2 regions of the Mesorhizobium sp. YR577 genome follow, and region 1 is predicted to be linked to the other one. Evidence: predicted binding sites of a transcription regulator. Region 1 holds the regulator's gene; the other holds the start of a gene.
What was found. Region 1 encodes LexA, which represses DNA repair genes until DNA is damaged. Its sites were predicted from a motif close to TGTTCNNNNTGTGTTCNG; they were not measured.
Positions count from the first base shown of each region.

Region 2: a site for LexA is predicted at 2,235-2,252, ahead of recA (recombinase RecA). Genes of this name have one in related genera too.

Region 1 covers NZ_FPBI01000015.1:167,577-174,209, reverse strand. Annotated here, with positions in the region: gene trpD (anthranilate phosphoribosyltransferase) at 1-112, shown strand, start outside; gene trpC (indole-3-glycerol phosphate synthase TrpC) at 116-931, shown strand; gene moaC (cyclic pyranopterin monophosphate synthase MoaC) at 935-1,423, shown strand; gene glp (molybdopterin molybdotransferase MoeA) at 1,424-2,629, shown strand; gene lexA (transcriptional repressor LexA) at 2,803-3,522, shown strand; gene BM413_RS21810 (ComEC/Rec2 family competence protein) at 3,543-6,131, opposite strand; gene gltX (glutamate--tRNA ligase) at 6,300-6,633, shown strand, end outside.
Region 2 covers NZ_FPBI01000005.1:267,345-273,977, forward strand. Annotated here, with positions in the region: gene sufA (Fe-S cluster assembly scaffold SufA) at 1-307, shown strand, start outside; gene BM413_RS09725 (GFA family protein) at 313-810, opposite strand; gene BM413_RS09730 (TfoX/Sxy family protein) at 926-1,249, shown strand; gene BM413_RS09735 (PfkB family carbohydrate kinase) at 1,219-2,091, opposite strand; gene recA (recombinase RecA) at 2,377-3,471, shown strand; gene alaS (alanine--tRNA ligase) at 3,664-6,330, shown strand; gene BM413_RS09750 (NADP-dependent isocitrate dehydrogenase) at 6,436-6,633, opposite strand, start outside.

The DNA of each region.
Region 1 (6,633 bases):
TGCCAGCAAGGCCGCAACGCTGGCGGACGGCGTGAAAGCTGCCGCGGCGGCAATCGACAATGGCCAAGCGCTCGGTGTTCTCGACGCGCTGGTAAGAGTTTCGAACGGATAGAACATGGCCGATATTCTAACCAGGATCGAGGCCTACAAGCGCGATGAGATCGCAGCCGCCAAGGCCAGCACACCGCTTGCAGAACTCAAGGCACGCGCCCGCGACGCAGAGGCACCGCGCGGCTTTCAGGCTGCCTTGCAGGCCAAGCGCGATGCCGGCGGCTTCGCGCTGATCGCCGAAATCAAGAAGGCAAGCCCGTCCAAGGGCTTGATTCGGCCCGATTTCGACCCGCCGGCGCTGGCACAAGCTTATGAACAAGGCGGCGCGGCCTGCCTTTCAGTGCTGACCGACACGCCGTCGTTCCAAGGCGCCCCGGAATTCCTGACCAAAGCGCGCGCGGCCTGCAAACTACCGGCCCTGCGCAAGGATTTCATGTTCGAGCCTTATCAGGTCTATGAAGCACGCGCCTGGGGCGCGGATGCCATTCTGATCATCATGGCCAGCCTGACGGACGACGATGCCAAGGCACTGGAAGATGCGGCCTTCGAACTCGGCATGGACGTTCTGATCGAAGTGCATGACGAGGCTGAGACAGAGCGGGCACTGAAACTGTCCTCGCAACTGGTTGGCATTAACAACCGCAACCTGCGGACCTTCGAGACAAGCCTTGAGACGTCGGAAAGATTGTCGTCACTGGTGCCCGATGACCGCTTGCTGGTCGGCGAAAGTGGGATCTTTACCCACGAGGATTGCCGGCGGCTGGAACGTTTCGGCATCGGCACATTCCTGGTCGGTGAGAGCCTGATGCGGCAGCAGGACGTGGCAGCGGCAACGCGTGCGCTGCTGACTGGCAAGGCCGCGCAAGCGGTAAATGGCTAGGCCATGAGCGGCAAACCCGCCCTCACCCATCTCGGCGTCGAAGGCCAGGCGCATATGGTCGATGTCGGCGAAAAGGCTGAAACAGAGCGCACGGCGATCGCCGAGGGCTTTGTCACCATGTTGCCCGAAACGCTGAAACTGATCCGCGAGGGCAACGCCAAGAAGGGCGATGTTCTTGGCACTGCGCGCATCGCCGGCATCATGGCGGCCAAGCGGGCACATGAGCTGATCCCGCTCTGCCACCCGCTGCTCCTAACCAAGGTTTCGGTCGACATCGAAGCTGACGATTCCCTGCCCGGCCTGCGCGTGACCGCACTTGCCCGCGTCACCGGCAAGACCGGTGTCGAAATGGAAGCGCTGACGGCGGCTTCCGTCGCCTGCCTGACCATCTACGACATGGCCAAGGCCGTCGATCGCGGCATGGTCATTTCCGGCATCAGGCTGGTCCAGAAGACCGGCGGCAAATCCGGCGACTACCGGGTGGACGCATAGATGGCACTCCTTCCGGTCGCCGAGGCCCTACAGCGACTGCTAGATGGCGCCGGTCCCGGCAACGCGGAATCCGTAGCGTTGGCCGAGGCTGCCGAGCGCGTGCTGGCCGAACCTGTACGAGCGCTGCGCACGCAACCGCCGTTCGACGCATCGGCCATGGATGGATATGCGGTGCGCAGTGCTGACGTCGCCAATGTCCCGGCAACGCTGCACGTTATCGGCGAAGCTCCGGCTGGGCGGCGCTTTGCCGGCAAAGTAGAGCCGGGTCAGGCCGTCCGCATCTTCACGGGAGCGCCGATGCCGGATGGTGTCGATACCATCGTCATTCAGGAGAACACCCGAAAGCTCGATGGCAGAACCGTAGAGGTCACCGAAACGGTGGATGCCGGTCGCCACATAAGGCGCCGGGGCCTCGATTTTTCCACAGGCGACCTGCTGCTGGACAAAGGCAGGGTCCTGGACGCGGGTGCGCTTTCGCTTGCAGCCTCGGCCAACCACCCTCGCCTTCCCGTCGTGAAAAAGCCGCTGCTGGCGATCATCGCCACCGGCGACGAGCTTTTGCCGCCGGGCAGCGAACCAGGCCCCGACCAGATCATCGCCTCGAACAGCTTCGGCGTGGCAGCGATCGCCGAATCGGTTGGCGCAAGGGTGCTCGACCTCGGCATCGCGCCCGATCGCAAGGAGGCCATCGCGGCGCTGATCAAGCGAGCCATGGAGGCCGGCGCAGACGTGATCGTGACTCTGGGCGGCGCATCCGTCGGCGATCACGACTTCATCCACGACGTTTTGACCAGCGAAGGCGTAAAGCTCGATTTCTGGAAGATCGCTATGCGGCCCGGCAAGCCGCTGATGTTCGGCCGACTCGGGCACACCCGCTGCATCGGCTTGCCCGGAAATCCGGTGGCGAGTCTTGTCTGCTCGCATCTGTTCCTGAAGCCGCTGCTGTCGCGACTTGGCGGGCGGCACCATGTGTCTGATATCCATGAGGCTTTCCTCGGCGCAGCAATGCAGGCCAACGATCTGCGCCAGGATTATGTGCGCGCCGTTCTTCGAGACGACGATGCCGGGCTCGTAGCGACGCCGTTCGAGATCCAGGATTCCTCAATGCTGAGGACATTCACCGAGGCCAATGCGTTGATCATCCGCGAACCTTTTGCGCCGGCGGCCGAGGCTGGTGCGCCATGCACCGTCCTGAGGATTCGCTAGGTCAGGCCTATCGATCGGCACATATCCGATCGACTGGTTCCAATATCGGCGCGTTCGCGTATTGTTTCCAGTACCTTAAGATATTCATTAAAATTTAAACGGTTGCAGAACACAAATGGAACAGATAGTGTTTGTTCTGGTTTTGTTTTTGGTTTGATTCTTCGGGGGTGGCCATGCTGACGCGCAAGCAACACGAGCTTCTAATGTTCATCCACGAGAGGATGAAAGAAGCGGGAATCCCGCCTTCCTTCGATGAAATGAAGGAAGCGCTCGATCTGGCATCGAAATCCGGCATCCACAGGTTGATCACTGCTCTTGAAGAGCGCGGGTTCATTCGCCGGCTACCGAATCGCGCTCGCGCACTCGAAGTTCTCCGCCTGCCCGACTCCATGGCCCCCGGGCTGGCACCGCAGCGCGCGAAATTCTCGCCGAGCGTCATCGAGGGCAGCCTAGGTCGACGCCCCCCGGAACCTGCGCGCGGCCCTGTAGCCGGGAATGATGATGTCGGCTCCGCCGTTTCGATCCCCGTAATGGGCCGGATCGCTGCCGGTGTGCCGATCGAAGCCATCCAGCACAAGACGCATTCAATCTCCGTGCCGCCGGAGATGATCATGGGCGGCGAGCACTATGCGCTTGAAGTCAAAGGCGATTCGATGATCGAGGCCGGTATTTTTGACGGCGACACGGTGATCATCCGCAATGCCAATACGGCAAACCCCGGCGAAATCGTCGTTGCGCTGGTAGATGAAGAGGAAGCCACGCTCAAGCGCTTCCGCCGCAAGGGCGCTTCCATTGCGCTGGAAGCCGCCAATCCAGCCTATGAAACGCGGATTTTCGGACCTGACCGTGTGAAGGTCCAGGGCAAGCTGGTGGGATTGATCCGGCGTTATTGACGACACGCGGCAGCGCCTGACTATGGTTTGGCGCTTCGCGAATTTGAGTATCTCGACTTTTTTAACTGATTGTTCGCCGGCTTACTTTCTCTCCGCTGATAAGGCGGCAGTCCTCTCGCCTCTCGAGAAAATGCTCGTTGTGTATGCCAGGGGCGGTATGGTTGTGTCAGCGCGAAACGAATTTCGGCACGACGATCCGAAATGTCGCCATAGAGATAGACGGCGGCGCTGCCGAACTTGGCCAGTTCGCGCTTGGTGACAACCAGCGGGACGGCGTCTTCGCAGACATCCTCGGCAGTCGCGTCGTCGATCACGATGAGGCTGGCATAGTCGCACGCGCGTCGCGCGGAACGCCAATCGGCAGCGTGAGCGATGATTGCGCCCGATCTGTGCGTCGCCAGACACAGACCGTTATGGCAATCGAAACCAGCAGCGAGCGAGTTCACCGGCTTTTCGCGAGATTGTCCCGACGAAACGGCCGTATCGCTTGATGCAAGGTCGGCCGCTTCAATTTCCGCGGAATCATCGAAGGACGCGTCGGTTGGTGAATTACGGCGCCCAGCCCGGCTCGACCTTTTCTTGCCGGCATCATTGATCGTATCGACCGGCTTGATCAGATATTCCGACAACAGCGCCCGCTTCCAGTTTTCGATGGTGAATTCGTTCGGCCGCGCGCGGTTGACTGCGAGATTTTCATCATCGACCGGTACGGCCACCAGTCTCGCATCTTCCGAGACGAGAATGTCTGGCGCTCGCACATCTGCCAGAAGCAGCATTCCTGCGAGCGCGAAAGGCACTGCGAGCAACCGCAGCCACGTCGAGGCCATCGTCGCAATCACCAGCGCGACGGTGAGCAATACCAGGGATCGCCCCGAAACCAGCCCGACGGCGTCGATGGGCGAGCGATCCGATATCCATTGTGAGATGACGATCATCGCCGTCAGCCCTTTGCCCATAACGTAGAAGAACGGGCCATCCAGGCCGAGCGGCATCGCCAATGAACCGGCGACAGCAAAAGGCATGACGAGGATCGATACGGCGGGCATGACGCCGAGATTGGCGAGCAGGCTGAGCGGCGAAACCCTTTGAAAATGATAGGCGCCGAATGCGGTCGTCGCGAGACCGGCGATGATCGAGGTCATGGCGAGTGCACCGACCGAGCCGATCGTGCGCTTGGTCAAACCGGCAATCAGTGACGCATTGCCCGGAGGAACAAAAGGCTTTGACCTTTGCGAACGCCTCTCCGCCCACAAGGCATAAGCGCCGACCAGAGCAGCCGTTGCCGCGAAAGACATCTGGAAGCTCGGGCCGATAACCTCATGCGGCGAAATTACAATGACGACGATGGCCGCGATCGCCAGATTGCGCATGGTCAGCGCACCGCGGTCGAACAGCAGCGCAGTCAGCATGATCGCGAGCATGATGAAGCTGCGTTGGGCCGCGACCTCGCCACCGGAGATGAAAAGATAGGAGGCAATCGCGACCAAAGCAGCGGCGGCGGCATATTTCTTGACCGGCCAGCGCGACGAAAAGCCGGGAAACAATGCGAATACCGCGCGCAATGAGCCCATCACGGTGCCGGCGACAAGCGCCATGTGCAGCCCGGAGATCGAGATGATGTGGTAGATGCCGGTGCGGCGCATCGATTCGTTGATGTCTTCGGGAATGCCGGCGCGTATGCCGACCACAAGGGCGGCTGCGATCTCGCCTTCCGGGCCGCCGATCTGACTTCTGATGCGATCCGCGATGAGGTTTCGGGCATTTTCGACCCAGATGGAAAACCGGTCACCTACCGACGGCGCTTCACCCGCCATGACGAGTTCCGGGCCGCGCAGAAAAAATCCGCTTGCGCCAATCCTGTCAAAATAGCTCTTGAAGGAAAAATCATAGCTGTCGGGCCGCACCGGCCCGGAAGGCGGCATCAGCTTGACCGCACCGCTGATTTCCGACCCGACCGCCAGCCCCGGCGGGATTTTGCGAGCCGAAACGCGAACGCGGTCCGGCGCGTAGCGCAACGTCGGCCTTGCTGTTGCCAGCACGTCGATTGTCAGTCGCACGCGGCCATTGGCCATATGGTCGATGCCTGCGACACGCCCGGTCAGTTGGGTCGAGATTTCCGAGCCGATGATCTTGGTTCCCGCACGCCATGTCTCGATCTTGGCAAGCCCCATGCCGACGACGCAGATCAACACCCCCACCGCCGCAAAACGGAGCAACTGTTGATGCGAAGGCAGCAGCAGAAGCAAAGCTGACAGGACGGCGCTGCCACCAAACATCGGCAGGAAATCCGGCTCAGCCTCGAGCCCGTAATAGATGATGGCACCGAGCGCCAGAAACACCGGAACGAGAAGAAACGGCGTGCCGCGCTCAAGTTCCAGGACGATTGCCGACGCGAAGGAGCGCGTGGCGCGTGCACGCGACGGGACAACCTGAAGCTTCCTGCGCCAGGCTGCCGGCAGAAGCGGCGGTCGAGATTTCCAAGGTGCCAGCGGTGTCGGAGCCGGTTCGGCTGATGGTAATCGCGAGGGAGGCGAAACAAGCGGCGCGTCGAGCGGATAGGCAAATTGCGCCCGCTCGCTCACCTCGCCTGTGGATGTCTCGCGCGCCATCCAGGTTTCCCCAATTCGGGGCCTGGCCGGCACGCGCGCGCCTCGCGCCGATCTCGGCTTGCCCCTGCCCCTTGCACCCCTGACCAGCCATGCTACATGAACGCTACCAAATTGCCATGCGTGCCATCTTCGGCTCTCGCCGGCCCGTCCCTGCCTTCTGGAAATCCTATGTCCGACACAGTCATTACCCGCTTCGCCCCCTCGCCCACCGGCTATTTGCATATCGGCGGCGCCCGCACGGCCCTGTTCAACTGGCTCTACGCGCGCCACACCGGCGGCACGATGCTGCTGCGCATCGAAGATACCGACCGCGAGCGTTCCACGGATGCGGCGACCGCAGCCATTCTGGACGGCCTTTCCTGGCTCGGCCTGCACTGGGAAGGCGAGCCGGTATCGCAGTTCGAGCGCGCGCCGCGCCACCGCGAGGTAGCGGAGGAACTGGTGCGCGCCGGCAAAGCCTATTATTGCTACGCCTCGCCCGAGGAGCTTACGGAAATGCGCG
Region 2 (6,633 bases), on a different contig from region 1:
GGGCATTCGCCTTGGCATCAAGAAGGGCGGCTGTGCTGGCATGGAATATACGGTCGATCTGGTGACCGAGCCTAACCCCAAGGACGATCACATCGAGCGTGACGGCGCCCATGTCTATGTTGCGCCGGAAGCAGCGCTTTTCCTGTTTGGCACGGTGATGGATTTCGAGGTGACGCAGCTTCGCACCGGCTTCACTTTCACCAATCCGAACCAGAGTTCAGCCTGCGGCTGCGGCGAATCGGTTGAACTGAAGCCCGCCGATCTCAAGCAGCTTGCCGAGGCGAGAGCATCAGCCGGCGCTGCCTGAGCGCTCTAATCAACCCACATACCGGTCCTTTTGTGCCAATCGGCGATCGACTCCTCGGGATAGACGTCGAATGTGTTGTCACCCTTGGCGATATTCGGCTCAACCCAGTTCGCCTTGTATTTCAGCATCAGGTGCGTGCGCTGCGGCGGGGTGGGCAGGTCGGTGTCGATCACTGACGCGAAGGGGTGGACAAGCTCCGGCCATGTTGGATCGTAGAGCCACAGGGCTGATCCGCACTTCTTGCAGAAATTGCGCTCCCCGCTGGAAATCTCACAGACCGGATGCTCGTCATCCTCGATCCTGGCACGATAGACGCCGATGTGGCGCTTGCCTGTAACCTTCATCGTTTCATTGTCAGCGCCGAGATTGATGGCATAACCGCCGCCGCCCTGCTGTTTGCGGCAGATCGAGCAGTAGCAGAGCTGGTAGGGGGCAGGGGTATGGCTCTCGACTTCGAAATGAACGGCACCGCAGTGGCACGAGCCTTTGAGCAGAACGGGCATTGGGCAACTCCTGGAAATAGATCGCTTCGGCATATCATGTTCAGGCATTAAAACCTGTCAGCAGAGCTTTGGTTGCCGTCATGACAAGTGCCGGGCCGCATGACATGATCGCGTCATGGACGATGAACGCATTCGCGAACTTTTCGACGGGCTTGGGCCGGTTTCGATCCGCCGTTTGTTTGGTGGCAAGGGCGTCTATTTCGATGGCGTCATCATCGCCGTAGAGATTCGTGGCGAATTCCGGTTGAAGGCGGATGCACAAAGCGCTCCCGATTTCGAGGCTGCCGGCTGCACGCAATGGACCTACACCGGATCGAGGCACGGCAAGGCGGTCGCCATGCCTTACTGGAGCATCCCTGAAGACGCCCTTGATGATCCCGAAGAGATGATGGTCTGGGCGCGCAGGGCCTATGAGGCGGGCTTGCGCGCGGGCAAGTGAGCGCCTGCTTCGCGAACTGCACCTATTCCAGAGAGCGCCTCGCGTATCGGCAGTCCGCGCATCAGAGCGACTATGGTGGCTCCTGCCAATGTCTCGAGTGAATACGCGGGATCGAGCGATCGGATCGAAAAGAGCGTTTCCCGGTCGAAACCGACAGTTGTTCCATCGTCTTCCATGATGATGCCGCATGCGAGGCCGCGTTCGCGCAGCCTCTCCGCAATCGATGTAATCTCGTCCTGCGCGCTGCCGCCTGAAAGCGCAACGGCGCCTTCGCGCTTCAAGAACAGGCATGCGAATTCGGGCAGAAGACTCGCGAAGCGCCGGATGCGGGTCGAAGATGCCGCGACCGCAACCGCAAACAGTGGCTTGCCGGCGGCGAGCGCAGCCAGCCTTTCGAGGGCAGCGGCGGGCAGGTCCGCATCGCAGACAATTGCGTCGGACCGCGCCAACACCTCCCGCATCTTCGAGCGCCGCATCTGTTTCGGAAAGACGAGGTCGTAAAGCGCCGTGTCGTCGAGCCCGGCAATGAGGCGGTGGTCGCTGTCCAGCAGGGCCGTCCGGCTCGGTGTCCTGCGATCCAGGAAAACCACGGAAAGGTCTTCAATGCCTTCTGCGGCAATGGCGCGGGATACCGTTTCGCCCGCAATATCTCCGCCCCTGATCGAGATCAGTGAAGCGGAGCCGCCAAGCTGCACAGCCATGCGCGCGGCATTGAACGCGTCGCCGCCGACATCTTCGCGCATCACGCCGGGATTGAATTCGCCCGGTGCGAATGAGCCGGTGGCCTGGCCATGCCGGACTATATGCGCGCCGCCTATGGCCAGAATTCTGGAAGACTTCATCGCGCATCCTGTTAAAATGAAAACCTGGTGGCGACCTTATCGCGCGGGCACAGGCCTTGGACAGTCCGCAGCAGCGAATCGCCAAGGCTGCGCGTCAGGCACGCAAGCTCGCGAACACAATCGCAGCCATCTGTGCGTTTCTATAGTACAAAAATAGAACATTCGTGGAAATATGTTACTTATCAACCACTTGAGGCCTCTTGCCAAATGAGAACAAAAGAGGTACATGTTGATGACAAAACCGGGTTGCCCGGCCTTTCATTGACGTCCAAGGGGTAATGTATCATGGCTCAGAATTCGTTGCGGCTTGTAGAGGACAAAACGGTGGACAAATCAAAGGCTCTGGATGCCGCGCTGTCGCAGATCGAGCGCGCTTTCGGAAAAGGTTCGATCATGCGCCTCGGCGCAAATGAGAAGATCGTCGAGATAGAGACGGTTTCGACCGGCTCTCTCGGTCTGGATATCGCACTCGGTGTCGGCGGCCTGCCGCGCGGCCGAATCATCGAAATCTACGGTCCGGAAAGCTCGGGCAAGACGACGATGGCGCTGCATACGGTTGCCGAGGCGCAGAAGAAGGGTGGCATTTGCGCATTCGTTGATGCCGAGCATGCCCTAGATCCGGTCTATGCCCGCAAGCTTGGAGTCGATCTCGAGAACCTCCTGATCTCGCAGCCGGACACCGGGGAGCAGGCACTGGAAATCTGCGACACGCTGGTGCGTTCGGGTGCTGTCGATGTTCTGGTCGTCGATTCGGTTGCGGCACTTACGCCGCGAGCCGAAATCGAAGGCGAGATGGGCGATTCCCTGCCGGGTCTGCAGGCGCGCCTGATGAGCCAGGCGCTGCGCAAGCTTACGGCTTCCATCTCGCGTTCCAACACGATGGTCATCTTCATCAACCAGATCCGCATGAAGATCGGCGTGATGTTCGGTTCGCCCGAGACGACGACCGGCGGTAACGCGTTGAAGTTCTATGCTTCAGTTCGCCTCGACATTCGCCGCATCGGCTCGGTCAAGGATCGCGATGAGGTCGTCGGCAACCAGACCCGCGTCAAGGTGGTGAAGAACAAGCTGGCGCCGCCCTTCAAGGTGGTCGAGTTCGATATCATGTATGGTGAGGGCGTTTCCAAGACCGGCGAGCTTGTCGATCTCGGCGTGAAGGCCGGCGTGGTCGAGAAGTCGGGCGCCTGGTTCTCCTACAATTCCCAGCGTCTTGGTCAGGGCCGTGAAAACGCAAAGCTGTTTCTGCGCGACAATCCCGACACCGCTCGCGAGATCGAACTGCTCTTGAGGCAGAATGCAGGATTGATCGCCGAGAAATTCCTTGAGGGTGGACCGGAAGCCGATTTCGAGGATGATGCTGGCGAAGCCAACGAAGCATAAGGCTTCTTGCGCTCAGCTGTTTCGACAAGCCGCCGGCCTTTGCGCCGGCGGTTTTATTTTGAGCGGAAGTAACCTTTCGCGGATGCGGATTTACGGTACTTTGGCGTTCTGGACAGGGGTGGGTGCGAAGGCTAAAAGGCCATGTCCATTTTCCGCCTTCAGCACGGGCGGAATTCTCACAAAGGCAAAGACATGAGTGGCGTAAACGAAATCCGGTCGACTTTTCTCGACTATTTCCGAAAGAACGGGCACGAGGTCGTTCCGTCGAGCCCGCTCGTGCCGCGCAACGACCCGACGCTCATGTTCGTCAATGCCGGCATGGTTCAGTTCAAGAATGTGTTCACCGGTCTGGAGACGCGCTCCTATTCGCGCGCCACGACCGCCCAGAAGAGCGTGCGCGCCGGCGGCAAGCATAACGACCTCGACAATGTCGGCTATACCGCGCGCCATCTCACCTTCTTCGAGATGCTTGGCAACTTTTCCTTTGGCGACTATTTCAAGGAGCGTGCGATCGAGCTCGCCTGGAACCTGATCACGAAGGACTTCGGACTTTCCAAGGACAAGCTGCTCGTCACCGTTTACCACACGGATGATGAAGCGGTGGGCTATTGGAAGAAGATCGCCGGCTTCTCCGACGACCGCATCATCCGCATCGCGACCTCGGACAATTTCTGGGCGATGGGCGATACCGGGCCGTGCGGGCCATGCTCGGAAATATTCATCGACCGCGGCGAGCACATCTGGGGCGGCCCTCCCGGCAGCCCGGAGGAGGACGGTGATCGCTTCCTTGAGTTCTGGAACCTCGTCTTCATGCAGTACGAGCAGGTGACGAAGGAGGAGCGCGTCGCGCTGCCGCGTCCCTCGATCGACACCGGCATGGGGCTGGAACGCATGGCCTCGATCCTCCAGGGTGTGGAGAGCGTCTTCGAGACGGACCTGTTCCGCCATCTGATCGACGTGACGGCTTCCGCTCTCGGCCGCGCTCCCGATGCGGACACCGTTGCGTCGTTCCGCGTGATCGCCGACCATTTGCGCTCGTCCTCTTTCCTCGTCGCTGACGGCGTGCTGCCCTCGAACGAGGGCCGCGGTTATGTGCTGCGGCGCATCATGCGCCGGGCCATGCGCCATGCGCAGTTGCTCGGTGCGAACGAGCCGCTGATGTGGAAGCTGGTGCCGGCACTGGTGCGCGAGATGGGCCAGGCCTATCCTGAACTTAGCCGCGGTGAGGCGCTGATCACAGAGACGCTGAAACTTGAAGAGACGCGTTTCGGGAAGACGCTCGCACGCGGCCTCGGACTGCTCGCCGACGCGACCGAGACGCTTCACGACGGCGACATGCTGGACGGCGAGACGGCGTTCAAGCTCTATGACACCTACGGTTTCCCGCTCGATCTGACGCAGGATGCGCTGCGCCAGCGGAACATCTCGGTGAACCTGGCCGGCTTCACCGAGGCGATGGAGCGGCAGAAGGCCGAGGCGCGCGCCAACTGGGCCGGCTCCGGCGAAGCGGCGACCGAGACCGTCTGGTTCTCGGTCCGCGAAAAGGCGGGCGCAACGGAATTCCTCGGCTACGAGACCGAGCAGGCCGAAGGCATCGTGCTGTCGCTGGTGAAGGACGGCGCGGTCGTGGACGCGGCCAAGGAGGGCGAGCAGGTCGCCGTCATTGTCAACCAGACGCCGTTCTACGGCGAGTCTGGCGGCCAGATGGGCGACACCGGGATTATCTCCGGTGAAGGCTTTTCGATCGAGGTTTCGGATACGCAGAGGAAGGCCGACGGCCTGTTCGTCCACAACGGCAACGTGACGAAGGGCGTGGTGAAGACAGGCGCTGCCGTCGAACTGAAGGTCGACCATGCGCGTCGCTCCAGGTTGCGCGCCAACCATTCGGCAACGCATCTCATCCACGAGGCGTTGCGTGAGGTGCTGGGCACCCATGTTGCGCAGAAGGGCTCGCTGGTCGCGCCCGAGCGGCTGCGCTTCGACATTTCGCATAACAAGCCGATTGCTTCGGAGGAGCTCGAAGAGGTCGAGCGCATGGCGAACGAAATCGTCGTGCAGAACAGCCCGGTCACCACGCGGCTGATGTCCGTGGACGATGCGATTGCCGAAGGCGCGATGGCGCTGTTCGGCGAAAAATACGGCGACGAGGTCAGGGTCGTTTCGATGGGCACCGGTGTTTCCGGCGCCAAAGCGAATCGGCCTTATTCGGTAGAGCTCTGCGGTGGCACGCATGTCAGGTCGACCGGTGACATCGGCCTTGTGCGCATCGTGGCGGACAGTGCGGTCGCTGCCGGCGTGCGCCGCATCGAGGCGCTGACGGGCGAGGCGGCACGCCGCCATCTCGACGAGCAGGACAGGCGGCTGAAGGCTGCGGCAGCAACCCTCAAAGTCGCGCCGGGCGACGTGCCTGCGCGCGTGGAGGCGCTGCTGGATGAGCGCAAGAAGCTGGAGCGTGAACTGACCGAAGCGCGCAAGAAGCTCGCCCTTGGTGGTTCCTCAGCCAATGGCGCCGCCGAAGAACGCGAGATCGTGGCCGGCGTCGGCTTCCTCGGCAAGTCCGTGTCCGGCGTGACGCCGAAGGATCTCAAGCCGCTGGCCGATGCCGGAAAAAGCACGCTGGGTTCGGGCGTTGTCGTTTTCGTCGGCTCCGGCGATGACGGCAAGGCCAGCGTCGTTGTTGGCGTCACGGATGATCTGACCGCGCGCTTCAGCGCGGTTGATCTGGTGCGCGTTGCATCTGCCGCACTCGGCGGGCAGGGCGGTGGTGGCCGCGCCGACATGGCTCAGGCCGGTGGGCCGGACGGCAGCAAGGCGTCCGAGGCCATCGCAGCCGTCAGGGCAGCACTGGCCGGCACCTGACGCAACTTTCATTCGGAATCAAAAAGGCCCGCGGCAGATGCCGCGGGCCTTTTTGTTTGAGGGTGGAGCGTACCGGGCGTTTTCACGCCCGGTACGGTCGAAAGCTCAGGCGGCCATTGCCTTCTTGAGGTTCTCGTCGATCTTGTCGAGGAAGCCGGTGGTCGAAAGCCAGGGCTGGTCGGGACCGATCAGCAGCGAAAGATCCTTGGTCATGTAGCCGGCTTCGACGGTCTGGATGCAGACGCGCTCCAGCGTGTCGGCGAACTTCTTCAGTTCCACGTTGTCGTCGAGCTTGGCGCGATG